Regions from separate parts of the Rhodoferax sp. WC2427 genome, predicted to be linked through region 3. Evidence: predicted binding sites of a transcription regulator. Region 3 holds the regulator's gene; each other region holds the start of a gene.
What was found. Region 3 encodes sigma-54, which starts transcription at its own class of promoters, with help from an activator protein. Its sites were predicted from a motif close to TGGCANGNAANCTGCTTT; they were not measured.
Positions count from the first base shown of each region.

Region 1: AB3G31_RS18920 (BMP family protein) is a predicted target of sigma-54. The motif match lies at 3,080-3,097, and genes of this name have one in related genera.
Region 2: pepA (flocculation-associated PEP-CTERM protein PepA) is a predicted target of sigma-54. The motif match lies at 2,509-2,526, and genes of this name have one in related genera.
Region 4: AB3G31_RS14320 (circularly permuted type 2 ATP-grasp protein) is a predicted target of sigma-54. The motif match lies at 2,764-2,781, and genes of this name have one in related genera.

Region 1 covers NZ_CP162006.1:4,054,059-4,058,966, reverse strand. Annotated here, with positions in the region: gene AB3G31_RS18930 (ABC transporter permease) at 1-468, opposite strand, end outside; gene AB3G31_RS18925 (ABC transporter ATP-binding protein) at 473-2,035, opposite strand; gene AB3G31_RS18920 (BMP family protein) at 2,044-3,039, opposite strand; gene AB3G31_RS18915 (23S rRNA (adenine(2030)-N(6))-methyltransferase RlmJ) at 3,222-4,124, opposite strand; gene AB3G31_RS18910 (serine/threonine protein kinase) at 4,205-4,908, shown strand, end outside.
Region 2 covers NZ_CP162006.1:1,225,666-1,230,573, forward strand. Annotated here, with positions in the region: gene AB3G31_RS05885 (cupin domain-containing protein) at 1-858, shown strand, start outside; gene AB3G31_RS05890 (hypothetical protein) at 870-1,382, shown strand; gene AB3G31_RS05895 (hypothetical protein) at 1,596-1,916, shown strand; gene AB3G31_RS05900 (hypothetical protein) at 1,953-2,270, shown strand; gene pepA (flocculation-associated PEP-CTERM protein PepA) at 2,571-3,386, shown strand; gene AB3G31_RS05910 (FAD-binding oxidoreductase) at 3,478-4,908, shown strand, end outside.
Region 3 covers NZ_CP162006.1:4,319,868-4,324,775, reverse strand. Annotated here, with positions in the region: gene AB3G31_RS20140 (thiol:disulfide interchange protein DsbA/DsbL) at 1-550, shown strand, start outside; gene lptA (lipopolysaccharide transport periplasmic protein LptA) at 650-1,270, shown strand; gene lptB (LPS export ABC transporter ATP-binding protein) at 1,276-2,031, shown strand; gene AB3G31_RS20125 (RNA polymerase factor sigma-54) at 2,039-3,616, shown strand; gene AB3G31_RS20120 (class I SAM-dependent RNA methyltransferase) at 3,742-4,908, shown strand, end outside.
Region 4 covers NZ_CP162006.1:3,027,419-3,032,326, reverse strand. Annotated here, with positions in the region: gene AB3G31_RS14330 (DUF2126 domain-containing protein) at 1-16, opposite strand, end outside; gene AB3G31_RS14325 (DNA internalization-related competence protein ComEC/Rec2) at 235-2,664, shown strand; gene AB3G31_RS14320 (circularly permuted type 2 ATP-grasp protein) at 2,810-4,327, shown strand; gene AB3G31_RS14315 (alpha-E domain-containing protein) at 4,353-4,908, shown strand, end outside.

The sequences.
Region 1 (4,908 bases), 270 kb from region 3:
CGACGCGGCGATGAAGTTGAACATGATGGTGGTCACCACGATGTGGCTGCCGCGCTTGGCTTGCAGGTAGCCCGGCAAAAACGCCCAGGCCGCGCCAAACAGGGTGCTCATCAGGATGGCCAGCGGAATCACCAGCCAGGGGCTCCAGGCCGCGTCCATGTTCAGCACCACCAGGGCCATGCCCAGGCCGCCGATGTACATCTGGCCTTCGCCGCCGATGTTGAACAGGCCGGCGTGCAGCGCAAAGGCCACGGCGAGCCCGGTGAAGATGAAGGTGGTGGCGTAAAACAGGGTGTAACCCAGCCCCTCGGGGTTGAGGAAGGCGCTGTTGACCAGGATGCCCAGCGACTCGGTGGGGCTTTCGCCCAGGGCGTAGATCACCACGCCCGCCACCAGCATGGCCGAGATGAGGTTCAGGATGGGCAACAGCAGGTTGGTGGCCCAGCCGGGGAGGTTGTGTGGGTTCATAAATTTAGTGCGTCACGCCGCCCATCATCAGGCCGATGCGGGTGGTGTCAAAGTCTCCCGCGGCCAGTTCGCCGGTAATCTTGCCGCCACACATCACCAGAATGCGGTCGGCCAGCACGCGGATTTCTTCCAGCTCCACCGACACCAGCACGATGGCGATGCCCGCGTCGCGCAATGCCAGCAGGCGGCGGTGGATGGTCTCGATCGAGCCAATGTCCACGCCGCGGGTGGGTTGCCCTATCAAAATGAGAGCAGGCTGTGCCGCTATCTCGCGCGCCAGCACCACTTTTTGCTGGTTGCCGCCCGACAGCAGGCCGACGCGCAGGGTCGGGTCGGTGGGGCGCACGTCAAATTCGGCAATCAGCTTTTTGGCATGCGCCAGGATGGCCTGCGGGTTGAGCAGCCAACCGGAGTGGAACAGGCGGTCGTTCTGGTGTCCCAGCAGGGTGTTCAGGGCCACCGAGTTGGCTTTGACCAGGCCTTCGCGCAAGCGGTCTTCGGGCGCGTGGGCAATGCCCAGTGTGCGGTACACCGCGGGCAGGCCATCGGCATCGCGCCGCCCCTTGAAGGGCAAGGGTTGGCCCTTGTAGCGGATGTCGCCGCTGCTGGGCAGACGCATGCCCGCCAGCACTTCCAGCAGCTCGGACTGGCCGTTGCCCGAGACCCCTGCCACGGCCACGATTTCTCCGGCACGCACCGAAAAGTTCAGGTCGTCCAGCAGCTTTACGCCCTGGACGTTGTGCAGGCTCAGGTGCTGCACCTCCAGCACGGCGGCACCGGGTTGGTAGGGGCCGCGCGACAGGGTGGATTCGATGCTGCGGCCAATCATCAGGCTGGCCACGGCCTCGCGGCTGCTGGTGGCGGTATCGACCTCGCCCACCACGGTGCCCGCGCGCATCACGGTGACGCGGTCGGTCAGCGCAAAAATTTCTTGCAGCTTGTGGGTGATCAGGATGATGGTTTTGCCCTGGTCGCGGAACACGCGCAGGATGGCAAACAGGGAGTCGGTTTCTTGCGGAGTCAGGACGGCGGTGGGCTCGTCCAGAATCAAAATGTCGGCGCCACGGTAGATCAGCTTCAGGATCTCCACCCGCTGCTGCGCACCCACCGACAGGTTTTCGACCCGCACGTTGGGGTCGACTTCCAGGTTGTACTCGGCACCCAAGGCGCGCAGGCGTTGTTCGGCCGCCTTGAAAGGCGCATCCAGCACCAGCGCGCCTTCCACGCCCAGCAAAATGTTCTCCAGCACGGTAAAGCTGTCCACCAGCATGAAGTGCTGGTGGATCATGCCGATGCCGCGTTGGATGGCTTCCTGGCTGTTGCGCATGGGGGCAGGCTGGCCATTGAGCAAAATGTGTCCGCTGTCGGCCTGGTAGTAGCCGTACAGGATGCTCATCAGCGTGGATTTGCCCGCGCCGTTTTCACCCACGATGCCGTGGATGGAGCCTTTGCGGACCTTGAAGCTGACCTGGGCGTTGGCCTTGACGGCCCCAAACTGTTTGGAAATGCCTTGGAATTCGACGACCGGCACCCCCGGCAGGGTGCCGCCTTCTTGCGCAGTCAACACGCCCCCGGTTAGACGGGGCAGCTGTTGCCGGTGCGGTAGTCGACTACCTTGACCTTGCCAGACTTGATGTCGGCAGCGGCCTGTTTGATGCTGGCTTCCATCGCGGGGGTGATCAGTTTGCGGTTGTTGGCATCTAGTGCCCAGTCCACGCCGCCCTCAATCAGGCCCTTGCTGACGACGCCAGCCTTCCAGGTGCCATTTTTGACGCTCATGAAGCCGTCGTAGGTGGCGTTGTCCACGCGCTTGAGCATGGAGGTCAGGATGAAGCCGGGGTAGAGCGGGTTCTGGTTGGAATCGACTCCAATGCCGAGTTTGCCCTTGTCCTTGACGGCCTGCAGTGCTCCCATGCCGCTGCCACCGGCGGCGGCAAACACCACGTCGACGCCCCGGTCAAACTGCGCGCGGGCCAGTTCGCCACCCTTGGCCGGATCGCTCCAGGCGGCGGGGGTGGTGCCAACCATGTTTTGCGTCACGTCGATCTTGGGGTCTACCGACTTGGCGCCCTGCGCATAGCCGCAGCCAAAAGCGCGGATCAGGGGTACGTCCATACCGCCGATGAAGCCGACTTTCTGCGACTTGCTGGCCAGCGCCGCGGCCACACCGACCAAATAGGAACCTTCTTGTTCCTTGAAGGTGACGGAGCTGACGTTGTCGCCATTGACCACGTCGTCAATGATCATGAACTTGACCTTGGGGAACTCTTTGGACACCGTGGTGACCGCGTTGGTCATCGAAAAGCCGATGGACACGACCAGGTCGACGTTCTTGCGGGCCATCTGGCGCAGCACCTGCTCGCTTTGCGCGTCGGAGGTGATGGAGGCTTCCAGGTAACCGATCTTGGTCTCCTTCTTGAAGCGCTCGGCACCTTCGTAAGCCGACTGGTTGAACGATTTGTCAAACTTGCCGCCGCTGCCATAGACCAGCGCCAATTTGGGGTCGGCCGCGTGTGCGCTGAGGGCGCAAAATGCAGTGGCTACAGCGAGAGAGATGGAAGTGAGTTTCATGGCAGGCAGGTGGGTGGTGGATGAAATAAGGCCAAAACATCAAGCAATAAACTTGCCAGTTTGGGGCAATTTCTTGATCATTTGGTCAAGATATTAAGCGAATTCCTTGGATTCGGGATTGGAGGAAACACCCGGTTGCATACCTGCCTGAGTTTCCACGGTCCAACCATCGGCTTACGCGCTCAGCCGCCCGAATCCAGGGTCGAAGTAGCGTGTTTGTCTTGCCCCAGCCGTTCCACCATCTGCGCCAGCGCGGGCTTGAGCGCGGCTTTCAGGGTGTGCGGCGGGTTGATCAGGAACATGCCGCTGGCGGGCAGGCCGGGCCGCTTGACTTCGCCGTCAGCATCGGTGGTGAGCTTGCTGAACTTGACGGTCAGGGTGGCGTGCAGCCAGCTCTTGCCGGCCTTGGTGGCCAGGGTCTTGAGCTTGCGCGGCAGGTCGTGGGCTTCGGGGCGCGGGATGATGGGGTACCAGACGGCATAGGTGCCGGTGGCAAACAGTTTCAGGCTGTTGGCGATCATCTCGGTCACCAGGCTGTAATCGCTCTTGATTTCATAGCTGGGATCGCACAGCAGGAAAGCACGGCGGCTGGGTGGAGGCAAGAATTTGCGGATGCCTTCAAAACCGTCTTCGCGGAACACCGCGATCTGTCGCCCGGCAGACAGCTGGGCGATGTTGGCCGACAGGGTTTTGCTGTCGGTGGGGTGCAGTTCAAACAGCTTGAGCCGGTCGTGGTCGCGTAACAGCTGTTGCATGATGAAAGGCGAGCCGGGATAGACCTTTTTGCCGCCCGACTTGTTGAAGCTGGCGACCATGTCCAGGTAGTCTTGCAGCGCGGGTGCGGGCACCAGGGGCGGCTGGCCCGGTTCAGGATCGGCCAGCAGCTTCAAAATGCCATTGGCCGCCTCGCCGCTGGTTTCGGCGTAGTCGCCGTCGAGCCGGTACAGACCGGCACCGGCATGGGTGTCCAGCACGGCCAGGGCCGGGTCTTTTTCGGTCAGGTGTTTGAGGGCGGCAATCACCACCGTGTGTTTGAGCACATCGGCGTGGTTGCCTGCGTGGAAGGCGTGGCGGTAACTAAACATAGGCCCCTATGGTAACGAGGCGGGCCGGTGCTGTGTCAGGCTGCGCACTAAACTAAGGGGCTAAGCGACCATTTCCGCGTATGTCCGATTCCGCCCACCTTCCGATTTTGCATTCTGACGCCCTGCCCAGTGGCACGCGGCTGGGTGAGTTTGAGCTGGTGCGCCTGCTGGGTGTGGGCGGCTTTGGCATGGTCTACGAGGCCTATGACCATTCCCTGCACCGGTCGGTGGCCATCAAGGAATACATGCCAACGGCTTTGGCCGGACGCGCAGGGGGTGTCACCGTTGGCATCCGATCATCGCTGGATGGCGCCAGCTACCAGGCCGGTTTGCAGTCGTTTGTGGCCGAGGCGCGGCTGCTGGCGCAGTTTGACCACCCTTCGCTGGTCAAGGTTCTTCGCTTCTGGGAGGCGAACAATACGGCCTACATGGTGATGCCCCTGTACAGCGGCATGACGCTCAAGCAGGCCCGGGGCCAGATGCGCAGCCCGCCCTCCGAAGACTGGCTGCGCCAGGTGCTGTGGTCGGTGCTGCAGGCGCTGAAACTGCTGCACGACAGCCACACCGTGCACCGGGATGTGTCGCCCGAAAATATTTTCCTGCAAGACAGTGGCCCACCGGTGCTGCTGGATCTGGGCGCGGCCCGCCGGGCGATTGGTGACCTGGGCCCCCGGCACACCGCCGTGCTGAAGGTGAACTACGCGCCCATCGAGCAGTACGCCGATGCACGTGACATGGTGCAAGGGCCTTGGAGCGACCTGTACGCGCTGGCAGCGGTGGTGCA
Region 2 (4,908 bases), 1.7 Mb from region 3:
ACTTTGCTGGTGCAGGGCGTGGACACCCACGCCGCCACGGTGCACGAACTGCTGCAGCAGTTTCGCTTCGTACCCGACGCGCGGCTGGACGACGTGATGGTGAGCTTTGCCACCGATGGCGGCGGCGTTGGCCCGCACTTTGACAGCTACGACGTGTTTTTGCTGCAGGCCCACGGCCAGCGCCGCTGGCGCATCGGTCGGCAAAAAGACCTGACCCTGGTGGACGGCGCACCGCTGAAAATCCTGGCCAACTTTGTGCCCGAGCAAGAATTTGTATTGGAGCCTGGCGACATGCTCTACCTGCCACCCCGTTACGCCCACGATGGCGTGGCGGTGGGCGAGTGCATGACCTATTCGGTCGGTTTCCGTGCGCCCAAGCGCGCCGAACTGGTCCGCGAACTCATGCAGCGCATGGCCGAAGAGGCCGAGGATGCCGTCGGCGAAGCCTTGTACAGCGACCCCGACCAGCCTGCCACCGACACCCCGGGTGCCATTCCGGCCGCCTTGCAGGATTTTGCGCAGACCGCGCTGCAAGAGATGCTGGACGACCCCGTGGCCCTGCAATGCGCCTTGGGCGAGGTGCTCACCGAGCCCAAGGCCCAGGTCTGGTTTGAGGCCAACGAACCGTCGGAACCGCTGGGTGCCGTCACGCTGGACCCGCGCAGCCGCATGTTCTATGACGCGCAGCACATCTTCATCAATGGCGAAAGCTTTCGGGCCGCCGGGCGCGATGCCACCCTGATGCGCCGCCTGGCCGATGCGCGCACACTGGGGGCCAAAGAACTGGCCCGCGCCAGCGCCGACGCCCGCTCCCTGGTGCTGTCGTGGTGCGCCAATGGCTGGGTGCACTCCCACTGAAAGGTTTTGCCATGGACGATTTGCTGCCCGCCGCCGATGCGCCCCAACACCCCAGCGGCCGCTTTTTGGGCCGGGTGGCGTTCCAGCAGGTGGTGCGCGATGCCCTGGCCTGCGCGGCGCACGAGGGCTGGCACGAGATCGTCATCAGCGACCCGACTTTTGAGGACTGGCCGTTGGGTGAGCGCGAAGTTTGCACATCGTTACAAAATTGGGCACGGCGAGGCCGACAGTTCACCATGCTGGCCGTGTCCTTCGATGCCGTCGTGCGCCGCCACCCCCGTTTTGTGGCCTGGCGCACCACCTGGTCGCACCTGATCGACTGCCGCGCGTGCCGCAGCGCCGACCCGCAAGATCTGCCCAGCGCCCTGCATAGCCCGGTCTGGACCCTGCGCCGCCTGGACCTGGAGCACAGCAGCGGCGTGTGCGGCGATGACGCCCAGCAGCGCGTTCTGCTGCAGCAGGCACAGGGCGAATGGCTGCGCAAAAGCAGCCCGGCGTTCCCATCCACAACCCTGGGCTTGTAGCATCCATGTTGTATTTACGAGTAAGGGTTTTTCGGCATTGCAGAAGAAGAAGCTTATAATTGAAGGCTGAGTTGAAAGAGCTCGAGTGCTTTCTCTCGGTCACATACACGTAAAGTTATGCTGACGATTTCCGGAAATTGTTTCTACTCCCTATCTCTTTAAGGAATTTTCTAATGAACAAATCGCTTGTACTCGCGGCTCTGATGGCTGCTGTTGTTTTGGCTGCTTGCGGCAAAAAAGAAGAACCAGTTGCTGCACCCGCACCTGCTGTTGAAGCACCTGCTGCTGCTCCAGTTGTTGCCGCTGAAGCTGCTGCTTCCGCTGCCACCGACGCTGCTGCTGCTGCTACCAGCGCTGCCGCTGCTGCCGGCACCGCTGTTGAAGCTGCCAAAGACGCTGCATCCGCCGCTGCAAAGTAATTCTTCTTTGCGCCTTGAAAAGCCACCGCAAGGTGGCTTTTTTTATGGGCGCTCGGCAGGCTGTTGGGGTGTGGTGCTTGCATTCAGGACTTCGCCCACCAACTACCAAGACTAAGCTATGGGCCGGTGCCCTGAGACGATGGAGAAACGTGTGGCTGATTTTGTAACGAGCATGGTGCGGTTCCTGGTGCGCGCGATCGTATTGGCGATGGGCCTGGTGTTTGCCGCGAGTCTGTTGTTGGTGGTGGTGGCTCTGGCCCTGCTGTGGGGGGCGCGCGCGCTGTTGGCCAAAGTTACCGGCCAGCCAATGGCCCCCTGGGTCATGCGGGTCAACCCCAGCGCAGGCTGGAGCCGGGCTTCCCAAGCCGCCAGCCGCTGGCAACCCGCCGCCAGACAACCCAAAGGCCGTGGCGCCGCCGCTGGCCGCGACTTGGTCGATGTGACCGATGTGCAGGTGAAGGAGCTCTGAGCAGCGTTGTATCGCACTGGAGCCGACCGATCTGTCCGCTTGGGACGATGGCTCGACATAGGGCCGGAACCCAAGCCATGGCTTAAGGTGCTGCGTCGCCTGTTAAGACTAAATGTGAAAAATGTTTCCTTGATGCAGGGCGAAGATCTAGGAACTGAGAGTCGGATTTTTTTACACTTCGAGTGAGCGAAATCCTCTTTGTTTTCGTAAGTCTTTGATTTTTATGAAAAACTAAAGATGGCACACACATTGCTTTTAGTCTCCTATCAAGTCGCTTGTTTGTTCAATTAAGGAGTTCACATGAAATACGCATTTAAAGCCGCTATCGTTTCCGCAGCCGTTGCTGTTGCTGGTTTTTCCCTGCCAGCCGTAGCTGCACCAACACCAGTATTCACCGTTGACACAGGTTTGTTCGGGTACGTCACCCCTGACTTCTCGTCGAACTTCATCAATGGTTCGGCATCCACTCTGGTTAAGTTGAATGCCAACCAGATCAATCAAACTGGCGTTGGCTACACCCAGTTCACTTCTTTCCAAGGCGTCGGCGCAGCTGACTCGGGCTTGGCTCTCGGTAACAGCCAAGGTTACGCGATGTGGGCTGAGTTCACCTACACGCTTGCTCTGGCTTCCGGCACCTATGCAGCTCCTAACAGCACGTACACCGTTACTGCTTTGAGCTTCAATCTGTATGGTGAGACGAGCAACGGTGTGGCAAACAACAGCGTCTTTACTGCAGCGGACAATACAAACGCTGCGAGCGGCACCGTTGTCCATTCCGCAGATACGGTATTGCTGGGTTCTGGTGTTTCGGTGCAAGGTGTTTCGTCGCTCAATGCACTGGCTGGGACTTCTTTGAACGCCACGATGAATTTCGCACTGACTGCTGCTGGCAAGACCTTCTTTATTGATCCAGTTCCTTTCTACGACTTGGCATTCAGCAGCTTCACCAACACAACCAACGGTTTTGTTGTGAACACTGCAACTGGTCAGGCCGCAATCAACAATGCTTCTGGTGGTGTTGACTTCAACCGTGTACCAGAACCCACCAGCGTTGCCCTGTTGGGCCTGGGCCTGGTGGCTTTGGCTGCATCGCGTCGCCGTCGCAACGCAAAATAATTTGAACCGTAAGGTTCTCATTCAAAAAGGGGCTTCGGCCCCTTTTTTTATTGTTTTCTAAAGCTTTGTACAACTGCTGCCGTAAACTGGTGTGCGCAACTTATTGCTGCGGGTTACACCTCAATTTATGGAGCTTTACGTGGGTCTACAAACATCGCTCAATCGGTTGGCAAGCACGAATATTACTGGTCACCATCACCCTGTATCCACAGTTCATAAACCGACCTCAACGCAAGAAGTTCAAAAGCTTGTACTTGAGTCGCGCCAAACTAAAGTTCCGCTTTATCCCATATCATGCGGTTTAAATTGGGGGTATGGATCGGCTTCCCCTGTTGTGCCTGGTTGTTCATTGGTTGATCTGGGAGCCATGAACCGAATTCTTAATGCGGAAAAAATATCTGTTTCAAACCCCGTTGCAGTTATTGAACCTGGTGTTACCCAGGGTCAGTTATATGATTTTCTGCAAAAAAAATGTCCAGAGCTTACTTTTAATGTAACGGGTTCGGCGCGAAATACGAGCCTGATCGGAAATGCATTAGATCGCGGTGTTGGCTATTTTGGGCCGCGTAAGGATGATTTATTTGGTTTGGAAGTCGTATGTGGATCCGGTCAAATTATAAAAACCGGATTTCGAAGATTGGGTGAAGATTCTCCATTAGCCCATAGCCATCCATTTGGATTGGGCCCTATGCTAGATGGAGTATTCTTCCAAGGGAATTTCGGAATTGTGACGAGTGCATGTTTTCGACTTATGCCACGCCGTCCCAAAGAAGTTGCCGTTTCTCTTGCCCTGCGCGACAGTTCAAATTTGGGGTTATTTATCGATGAATTAGGCCACCTCAAGCGAGAAGGTCTGATGACGTCGGTCACACATATTGCCAATAAGGCACGCAGCCAGGCATCTATGATGTTTGGAATGACAAGTTATTTAGAGAAATACTGCAATTTCAGCCCTGCTGATGCCTTGATTGAAGCTGAAAAGGCACTCCATGTCGTTGCACCGAATGAGTGGACGAGCCTTGGGGCCATCACGGGCAATACGGGTCAAGTAGCAGCGGCAGTCAAAGAAATCAAACAACGCATGAAGCATATGGCCCGGGTCAGTGTGATTACCGATGGCTTATTGGATGTGGGTTACACCGTGATGCATAATCTGCGGTTTTTACCATTTGCGCGTGCTAACGCTGCAGCTATTTCGGCAATTCGACCTTTGCATGCTCTTGCATTGGGCGTTCCCACGGATGTGGCGATTGATAATTTGCTATGGAAGTATGGCCGTACAGATCTTAATGCTACCCAGTTGGACCAATCAAACTGTGGCTTGATTTTTATCAGCCCTGCTTTGCCTCCAGATGGAAAAATTGTGGTGCGTTTGATTGAGGGAATGGAAAAAGTGGCAGCACAATATGGTCATATATTGTATATGACGGTAAATATTGAAACGGCCACTTCTTTTGTTGCCATCATTAACCTCTTGTTTGACCGCAGCCAAGCTGCGCAGGTGGATAATGCGCATCGGTGC
Region 3 (4,908 bases):
GGCTGGCACCGATTACCTGGTGCTGGACAAACCCGTGCCCACCGAAGCCCCGGCGGGCAAGGTCGAGGTGATCGAGTTCTTCTGGTACGCCTGCCCGCATTGCTTTGCCTTTGAGCCCGCGCTGACCGCCTGGCTCAAGAAGCTGCCCAAGAATGTGGCTTTCCGCCGCGTGCCGGTGGTGTTCCAGGACAGTTTCGTGCCGCCGCAGAAGCTGTACTACACGCTGGAGGCCATGGGCCAGTTGGAGGCGGTGCACGAAAAGGTGTTCAACGCCATCCATGTCGAGCGCCAAAAGCTGGACAAGGACAACCTGGTGATCGAATGGGCCGCCAAGCAGGGCCTGGACAAAGCCAAGTTTGTGGAAACCTACAACTCGTTCTCGGTGGCCACCAAGGTGCGCAAGGCCGCGCAACTGCAAGAGGCCTACAAAGTCGCCGGTGTGCCCGCCATGGGTGTGGCCGGACGCTTCTACACCGACGGCACGCAAGCCCAGTCGATGGAGCGTGGCCTGACGGTGGTGGATTACCTGGTGTCGCAGCAAAAAACCTGACCGGTCGCCCGCGTACCGCACCTATGAGCCCGCTTTTGCGGGCTTTTTTCTGGGCTACCCGAATCGACCGGTACAATCATCTGCAAGATTCGTGCCTCTATGAAAAACGCCTACCACACCTTCCTACTCTTGTTGCTGTGCACTTGTGCGGGCAGCGCTGCCTGGGCTGAAAAAGCCGACCGCCTCAAGCCCATGAACGTCGAGTCCGATGCCATGCGCTACGACGACCTGAAGCAAACCAACGTGTTTACGGGGCGCGTGGTCATGACCAAGGGGACTATCGTCATCCGTGGAGCCCGTGTAGATGTGCGCCAGGACGCCGAGGGCAACCAGTTTGGCGTGGTCACCGCCGAGCCCGGCAAGCTGGCCTACTTCAAGCAAAAGCGCGACGGCGTCGACGAATACATCGAGGGCGAAGGCGAAACCATCGAATACAGCAGCAAGCTCGACAACGTGCGTTTCATCAAGCGCGCCGTGATGCGCCGCCTGCTGGGCAGCAAGGTCAATGACGAAGTGACCGGTGGTGTCATCGTCTACGACAACACCACCGATGTCTTCACGGTGGACAACGGCACGCCCGCGAACAACCCCGGTGGCCAGAACGGTCGGGTCCGCGCCATGTTGACTCCCAAGGTGGTGGCCCCGGTGGCCTCTGCGCCAGCGGGCTCCGCCAGCCCCGCGCTGCGACCCAGCACCACGTTGGAGGGCGCGCAAAAGTGAAGGCCGTGGCAGAGGTTGTAGACAGTCGCCTGGAGGCCCGCCATTTGCAAAAGGCCTATGGCAGCCGCAAGGTCGTGAAGGACGTGACCCTGGCGGTCAAAAAAGGCGAAGTGGTGGGCCTGCTCGGCCCCAATGGCGCGGGCAAGACCACCTCGTTCTACATGATCGTGGGCCTGGTACGGGCCGATGGCGGCAGTATCTCCATCGACGGCCAGCCGGTCGAGCACATGCCAATCCACCGTCGGTCGCGCCTCGGCCTGAGCTATTTGCCGCAAGAGGCCTCGATTTTTCGCAAGCTCACGGTGGAAGAAAACGTGCGTGCCGTGCTGGAGTTGCAGCATGGCGAGGACGGTAAATCGCTGACCAAGGAGGCGATCGAACAGCGCCTGACCGCCTTGCTCGAAGACCTGCGGGTGGAACACCTGCGCCAGTCCAGCGCCCTGGCCCTGTCGGGTGGCGAGCGCCGCCGGGTGGAGATCGCCCGCGCCTTGGCCACCCAGCCGCGTTTCATCCTGCTCGACGAGCCGTTTGCCGGTATCGACCCGATTGCGGTGATCGAGATCCAGCGCATCATCGGCTTCTTGAAGTCGCGCGGCATCGGCGTGCTGATCACCGACCACAACGTGCGCGAGACCCTGGGTATTTGCGACCACGCCTACATCATCAGCGACGGCCATGTGCTGGCCGAAGGTACGCCGTCCGAGATCGTGGACAACGCCGATGTGCGTCGGGTCTACCTCGGCGAGCACTTCCGCATGTGATTGCACGATGAAGCAAGGCCTTTCCCTACGCGTTTCCCAGCACCTGGCGCTCACGCCCCAGTTGCAGCAGTCCATCCGCCTGTTGCAGCTCTCCACCCTGGAGCTGAGCCAGGAAGTGGACCAGATGCTGGACGACAACCCGTTTCTGGAACGCAACCTGGACGACGCACCCCGCGAAGAGTTTGGCCTGGCCCAGGCCGACACGCCCGTGAGCGCAGGCGACCGCGAAACCGAATCTGCTCCTACTTCTGTAGCTGAATACACAAGCGAGACCAGCACCGAGGGCTCAAATGACTCAGAGTCGCCGCTGACCGGTGGGGACGACACCAGCTGGGATGGCGACGGCACCTCCGAGATGAAGCCCGACGACAGCGAGTGGGGCGGCGACGCACCCGCCCGCCAGAACAACCTGGGCGAAGACGGCGAGGCCGATGCCACCGAGCTGGCCCGCAACCAGGAATCGCTGACCAGCTTTTTGCACCGCCAGGCACTGGCGCTGCGCCTGGGTGAGGTAGACCAGGCGGCGCTGCGCTTCCTGATCGAGTCCCTGAACGACGACGGCTACCTCGAAGACGACCTGGCCAGCCTGGCCCAGGGCCTGGCGGGCGACGACCTGGAGGCCCAGGAAGAGCTGGTGCACCGCTTCACCGTCGCCTTGGGCCTGCTGCAAAGCCTGGAGCCCGCTGGCGTGGGTGCGACCCATCTGGGCGAATGCCTGGTGTTGCAGCTCAAGGCGTTGCAATCCACCATGGGCAACGACCCGGTGCGCAAGATCGCACTGCGCATCTGCCGCCAGCCCATGGACCTGCTGGCCCGGCGCGACGTGAAGCGCCTGGCCCAGCTCTGCCACGCCACCGATGCCGACATCAAACTGGCCATTGCGCTGATCGCCCGGCTGGAGCCCAAGCCTGGCCGCCGCTTTGTGGATGTGGAGCGCAACATCGTGGTGCCCGACGTGATCGTGGCCAAAGTGGGGCGGGGTGCCAACGCCAAGTTCCGGGTGGTGCTGAACCCCGAGGTCATGCCGCGCCTGCGCGTGCACGACATCTACGCCAACGCCCTGCGCCAGCACAAGGGTGGCGGCAAGGACTCTTCGAACAACGCCGCCCTGCAGCAGCGCTTGCAGGAAGCCCGTTGGTTCATCAAGAACATCCAGCAGCGCTTCGACACCATCTTGCGGGTCAGTAACGCCATCGTGGAGCGGCAAAAAAGCTTCTTCAGCCACGGCGCGCTGGCCATGCGCCCCTTGGTGCTGCGCGAGATTGCCGACGAACTGGGCCTGCACGAGTCCACCATCAGCCGCGTCACCACGGCCAAGTACATGGCTACGCCCTACGGCACCTTCGAGCTGAAATACTTCTTCGGCTCATCCCTGGGCACCGAGACGGGCGGCAATGCCTCCAGCACGGCGGTGCGCGCGCTCATCAAGCAGTTCGTTGCCTCCGAAGACCTGAAAAAGCCGCTCAGCGACAGCCAACTGTCGGATATGCTGAAAGAGCAGGGCATCGAATGCGCCCGCCGCACGGTAGCCAAGTACCGCGAAGCCTTGCGGATCGCGCCGACGAATCTGCGCAAGGCGCTGTAGCGGACTCCTGACCAGTCCCTGCGTGTGCGGGTCCTGCCCGGGGGACTGGCAGGCCAAGATGCCCCTATGGGATACTCCACGCCTCCCAGCGGACCCGCTCCGCGCCCCACTTTGGCACCGACTCCATGAACCAACTCCAATTATTTTTACCCTGCGCCGCTGGCGTGGAAGAGCTGCTGGCCGAAGAGGTGCACGCGATTACCGGGCTGCAGGGCGAGGATTTGCGCTCGCACCGGGGCGGGGTGCTGGTGCGCTCGTCGTGGCGCGATGCGATGCGGCTCAATTTGCACAGCCGCCTGGCGCAGCGGGTGCTGATCGAGCTGTCCAGCACGCCCTACCGCAACGAGCAAGACCTGTACGAGGCCGCGAGCAACGTGGCCTGGGAGATCTGGTTTACGCCCAAGCAGAGCTTCAAGATCGAAGTCACCGCGCAACACAGCCCGCTGACCTCGCTGAACTTCGCCGCCCTGAAGGTGAAAGACGCGGTGGCCGACCGTTTCCGCTTCAAGACTGGCGTGCGCCCCGATGTGAACGTGCAGTGGCCCGACGCGCGCATCTACCTGCACCTGACCACCGAGCACGCCACCATCTACATCGACACGTCGGGTGACGCGCTGTTCAAGCGCGGCTGGCGTGAAGACAAGGGCGATGCTCCGCTGAAGGAAACCCTGGCCGCCGCCATGATTGCCGCCAGCGGCTGGGACGGCACCACGCCCTTCTACGACCCCTGCTGCGGCAGCGGCACCATCGCCATCGAGGCTGCGCAGATTGCCTGCAACATCGCCCCGGGCAGCCTGCGCCGCTTTGGCTTCGAGAAGCTGCTGCCGTTCCAGCCCCATGTGTGGTCGGCCATCCAGGACCAGGCCGCCGAGGCCGAGCACGAGCCGCAGGCCCCCATTTTTGGCAGCGATGTGGCTTTCCGGATGGTCGATTTCGCCACCCGCAATGCCGAGCGCGCCGGGGTCACGGGCGTGGTCGAGTTCCGCGGTGGCGATGCCTTGCAGCGCATGCCGCCCGCGCCCTCGGGCGTGATGCTGCTGAACCCGCCCTACGGCGAACGGATCGAGGTGGCCGGTGTGGCCGGTCGCCGCGAAGCCGCGCAGACCGACGACGGTGGCAGCGACTTCTTTCCCCAACTGGCCACCCACTGGAAGCGCAACTACGCGGGCTGGACCGGCTGGATCCTCACGCCCGACCTGAAGCTGCCCAGCAAGATGCGCCTGAAGGAATCGCGCCGCGTGCCGATGTGGAACGGCCCCATCGAATGCCGTTTGTTCCGCTTCGACATGGTG
Region 4 (4,908 bases), 1.3 Mb from region 3:
CGGCATGGATGGACATGTATGCGTCTCTTAGAGGCTTCAAAATAAGGAGGGACTTGCGCAGCGCCTTTTGCGTCGCCCTCTGGGCGCACAGAGGGTCTCGCGAAAGTCCTGGTGGTTGCGGCAATGCCGTGACCTACCCCCATACTAGCAAGTCCTGAGCCATTGCCTGGCCCAGACCTGTTGCGATTGGGGTATGACCTTATGCAAAAGCCGTGGCCTTCGGAGATCAAACGCGTGGCGCTCGTCGCCCCGGGTTTGCTGGGCTGGGCGCTCGGCACAGCCCTGCAATTGGGCCAGGCAGCGCTGTGGCCCGGCTGGGTCTATGGATTGTTTGTGCTGCTGGCGCTTATTCTGATTGCGCTGGCAGCTATCAATAAAATAGCAATTTGGCTGGCGGCCGGATCGGGCGCCTTGCGTTGGCTGGCGGCACTGCTGGGTGGGCTGGTGCTGTCGTTCGGATTGTGCGGCGTGCGGGCTGTGGCATTTTCTTACACCTCGCTGGACGCGAATCTGGAAGGGCGCGACGTCCAATTGGTCGGTGTTGTGGTGGCTATGCCACAGCGCAGCGAGGCAGGTCTGCGGTTTCGTCTGCAAGTTGAATCGGCACGCTTGGATGGCGCACCTGCGCCTGTGCCGCCGGTGGTCGACCTGGCCTGGTACAGCGGCATGCTGGCTTTTGGCATGGGCGGCAGTGCCACCCAATGGGAACTGCAGCGCCAGCCCGATGGCCTGCGCGCCGGGGAGCGTTGGCAGATGACGGTGCGCCTGAAGGCGCCGCACGGCGGGCGCAATCCGCACGGTTTTGACTACGAGCTGTGGCTGTGGGAGCAGGGCGTGCAGGCCACCGGCAGCGTGCGTGCCGGGCCCAAGGACGTGGCCCCACAGCGCCTGGCCGACACCTGGCAGCACCCGGTGGAGCGCGCCCGGCAGGCGGTGCGTGACAGCATTTATCTGCATGTGGCGGATCGGCACCTGGCCGGGGTCATCGCCGCGCTGGTGGTGGGCGACCAGAACGCCATCGAACGGGCCGATTGGGACCTGTTCCGGGCCACGGGTGTGGCGCATCTGATGAGCATCTCGGGCCTTCACGTGACCATGTTTGCCTGGCTGGCCGCCGCTGCCGTGGGCTGGCTCTGGCGGCGCAGCGATTCACTAGGTTGGCGCGCCGGCGAAGCCTGGCCGGTGCCGCAGGTGGCGCTGGTGGGTGGCGTGCTGCTGGCCACGGGCTACGCGGTGTTCAGCGGCTGGGGCGTGCCCTCGCAGCGCACCGTCTGGATGCTGGCGACCATGGGCCTGCTGCGGGTGGGCGGGCGGCAATGGCCCTGGCCGTCGGTGTGCCTGCTGGCTTGCGCGGTGGTGCTGGCCGTCGACCCCTATGCCTTGCTGCAGGCCGGGTTCTGGCTGAGCTTTGTGGCGGTGGCCGTACTCTTTGCTACAGATTCAGGAGCTTCTCACGCCCATTCCATCAGCACAGGAGGCCGATTTGGCTTGATGCTGCGAGAGCAGTGGACCATCACCCTGGCTTTGGCCCCGTTGACGCTGCTGCTGTTCCAGCAGGTGTCGGTGGTGGGGCTCCTGGCCAATCTGCTGGCGATCCCGTGGGTGACGCTGGTGGTCACACCGCTGTGCATGCTGGGCATGGTGGTGCCGCCGCTGTGGCAGGCGGCAGCACTGGCCATCGACGCACTGGGCTGGGTGTTGCAGATGCTGGCGCTTGTGCCGTTTGCTACGTTTTCCGTAGCTGCTCCTGCTTTATGGATGAGCGTAAGCGCCATAGTAGGCGGGGTATTGCTGGTGCTGCGCCTGCCCTGGGCCTGGCGGGCTTTGGGTGTGCCGCTGCTGCTGCCGGTGCTGCTGTGGCAAACGCCGCGCCCTCCCATGGGGCATTTTGGGCTGCTGGCCGCCGACATCGGGCAAGGCAATGCCGTACTGGTGCGCACCGCCGGGCACACCCTGGTGTACGACACCGGCCCGCGCTTCGGGCTGGACAGTGACGCGGGCCAGCGGGTGCTGGTGCCGTTGCTGCGGGCCCTGGGCGAGCGCGTGGACACGGTGGTGGTCAGCCACCGCGACAGCGACCACAGTGGTGGCGCGGCGAGTCTGTTGGCCACCCAGCCGCAGGCCCGGCTGCTGAGTTCCGTGGAGGCCGGAAACCCGCTGCAGGCCGTGCGGGCGGTACAGCCTTGCATGGCGGGGCAAAGCTGGGCGTGGGATGGCGTGCAGTTCGATGTGTTGCATCCCCAAGCCACGGACTACGGCAATGTGCAAAAACCCAACGCTTTGAGCTGCGTGTTGCGCATCACCAACGGCACTTACACGGCGTTACTCGTGGCCGATATCGAGCAACCCCAAGAGGCCGCGCTCCTTGCCCAACGGGTTCCATTGCGGGCCGACGTTTTGCTGGTACCGCACCACGGCAGCAAAACCTCCAGCAGCCCGGCATTTCTCGACGCGGTGCAACCGCACTTTGCGCTGGTGCAGGCCGGTTACCGCAACCGGTTTGGCCACCCTGCGCCGCTGGTGCTGGAGCGCTACCAGGCACGGGGAATTCCGGTGGTGGACAGCAGCCACTGCGGGGCCGCCAGCTGGCAAACCACGGCACCCGCGCAGATGCATTGCGATCGCCAGGACGATCCGCGCTACTGGCAGCACCATCCGCCGTAAGACCCGCCGGTAAACAGCGCTACGATGGGTGCCGTGGAGGTTGCACAGAGGCTCGGACTGGCCCGCACACCCCACCGACCGCTTGTTTTTGCACCAACCTGGCGCGCTACTTGCTATGCTTATGTATCAGGAGATGGACTTATTTATGCAAAAATTTGACGAGATGTACACAGGGCTGCCGTACGAGTTTTTCTCAGAGGGCAAGCAGATCCGGGACCACTACAAAATCTACGATGCCTGGCTCGCCAAGCAACCCGGCGACATGATGGCCAAGCGCCGAGAAGAAGCCGAGATGATCTTCCGCCGCGTCGGCATCACCTTTGCGGTGTACGGCGCCAAAGACGAAGACGGCTCGGGCACCGAGCGACTGATTCCCTTCGACCTGATCCCCCGCATCATCCCCGCCCACGAGTGGGGCAGCATGGAAAAGGGCCTGGTGCAGCGCGTCACCGCCTTGAACCGGTTCATCCACGACGTGTACCACGACCAGGAGATTCTGAAAGCCGGCATCATCCCGCGCGACCAGGTCATCAACAACGCCCAGTTCCGCCCCGAAATGATGGGCGTGGACGTGCCCAATAACGTCTACTCGCACATCTCCGGCGTCGACATCGTGCGTGCCCCCGATGCCCAGGGCAACGGCGAGTACTACGTGCTCGAAGACAACCTGCGCGTGCCCAGCGGTGTGAGCTACATGCTGGAAGACCGCAAGATGATGATGCGGCTTTTCCCCGACCTGTTCAACAGCCACCGCGTGGCGCCCGTGGCCCACTACCCCGATTTGCTGCTGGAGACCCTGCGCGCCTCGGCCCCGGCTGCCACGTCCGACCCCACGGTGGTGGTGCTGACCCCCGGCATGTACAACAGCGCCTACTTCGAACACGCCTTCCTGGCCCAGCAAATGGGTGTCGAGCTGGTTGAAGGGCAAGACCTTTTTGTCAAAGACAAGTTCTGCTACATGCGCACCACCCGCGGCCCGAAGCGCGTAGACGTGATCTACCGCCGCGTGGACGACGACTACCTCGATCCACAGGTGTTCCGCCCCACTTCCACCCTGGGCTGCGACGGCCTGATGGCCGCCTACACCGCAGGCAATGTGACCATCTGCAACGGCGTGGGCACCGGCGTGGCCGACGACAAGTCGATCTACCCCTACGTGCCCAAGATGATCGAGTTCTACCTGGGTGAAAAACCCATTCTGAACAACGTGCCCACCTTCATGTGCCGCAACCCGGACGACCTGAAGTACACCCTGGCCAACCTCAAGGACCTCGTGGTCAAGGAAGTGCACGGCGCGGGTGGTTACGGCATGCTGGTCGGCCCGGCCTCCACCAAGGCCGAGATCGAGGAGTTCCGCGCGGCGCTGCTGGCCAACCCCAGCGGCTACATTGCCCAGCCCACGCTCAGCCTGTCCAGTTGCCCCACCTTTGTGGAAAGCGGCATCGCCCCGCGCCACATCGACCTGCGCCCCTACGTGCTGTCGGCCAAGACCGTGCAAACCGTGCCCGGCGGCCTGACCCGCGTGGCGCTGAAAGAAGGCTCTCTGGTGGTCAACTCATCGCAAGGCGGCGGCACCAAGGACACCTGGATTCTGGAAGACGATGCCGTGCCCGCCACGGTGCCGGTGATTCCCGCAGAAACCCAAATCCAGTCCCAATCGTAGACAACAGACCACAGGAACAATAAACATGCTGTCACGCACCGCCGACCATCTCTTCTGGATGTCCCGTTACACCGAGCGCGCGGAGAACACCGCCCGTATGCTCGACATCAATTACCAAACCGCGCTCCTGCCCCAGTCGGCCGCCGTCGCCCAGGTGGGCTTGCAAGGCCTGCTATCGATTAGCGAACTGCTGCAACCCTACCTGGCCAAGCATGGCGAAATCACCTCCAAGGCGGTGATGGAGTTCATGGTCAAGGACGAAGAAAACCCGTCTTCCATCATCTCCTGCCTGCGGGCCGCCCGGGAAAACGCCCGTGCGGTACGCGGTACCCTGACCACCGAAGTCTGGGAAACGCTCAACACCACCTGGCTGGATGTGAACCGCATGCTCAAGGCAGGTGAGTTCGAGACCGACCCGGCGCAATTCTTCGAGTGGGTCAAGTTCCGCTCGCACCTGTCGCGCGGTGTCACGCTGGGCACCATGCTGCAGGACGAGGCTTTCCACTTCACCCGCCTGGGCACCTTTCTGGAGCGGGCCGACAACACCGCGCGCCTGGTGGACGTGAAGTTCCACGCCGTGC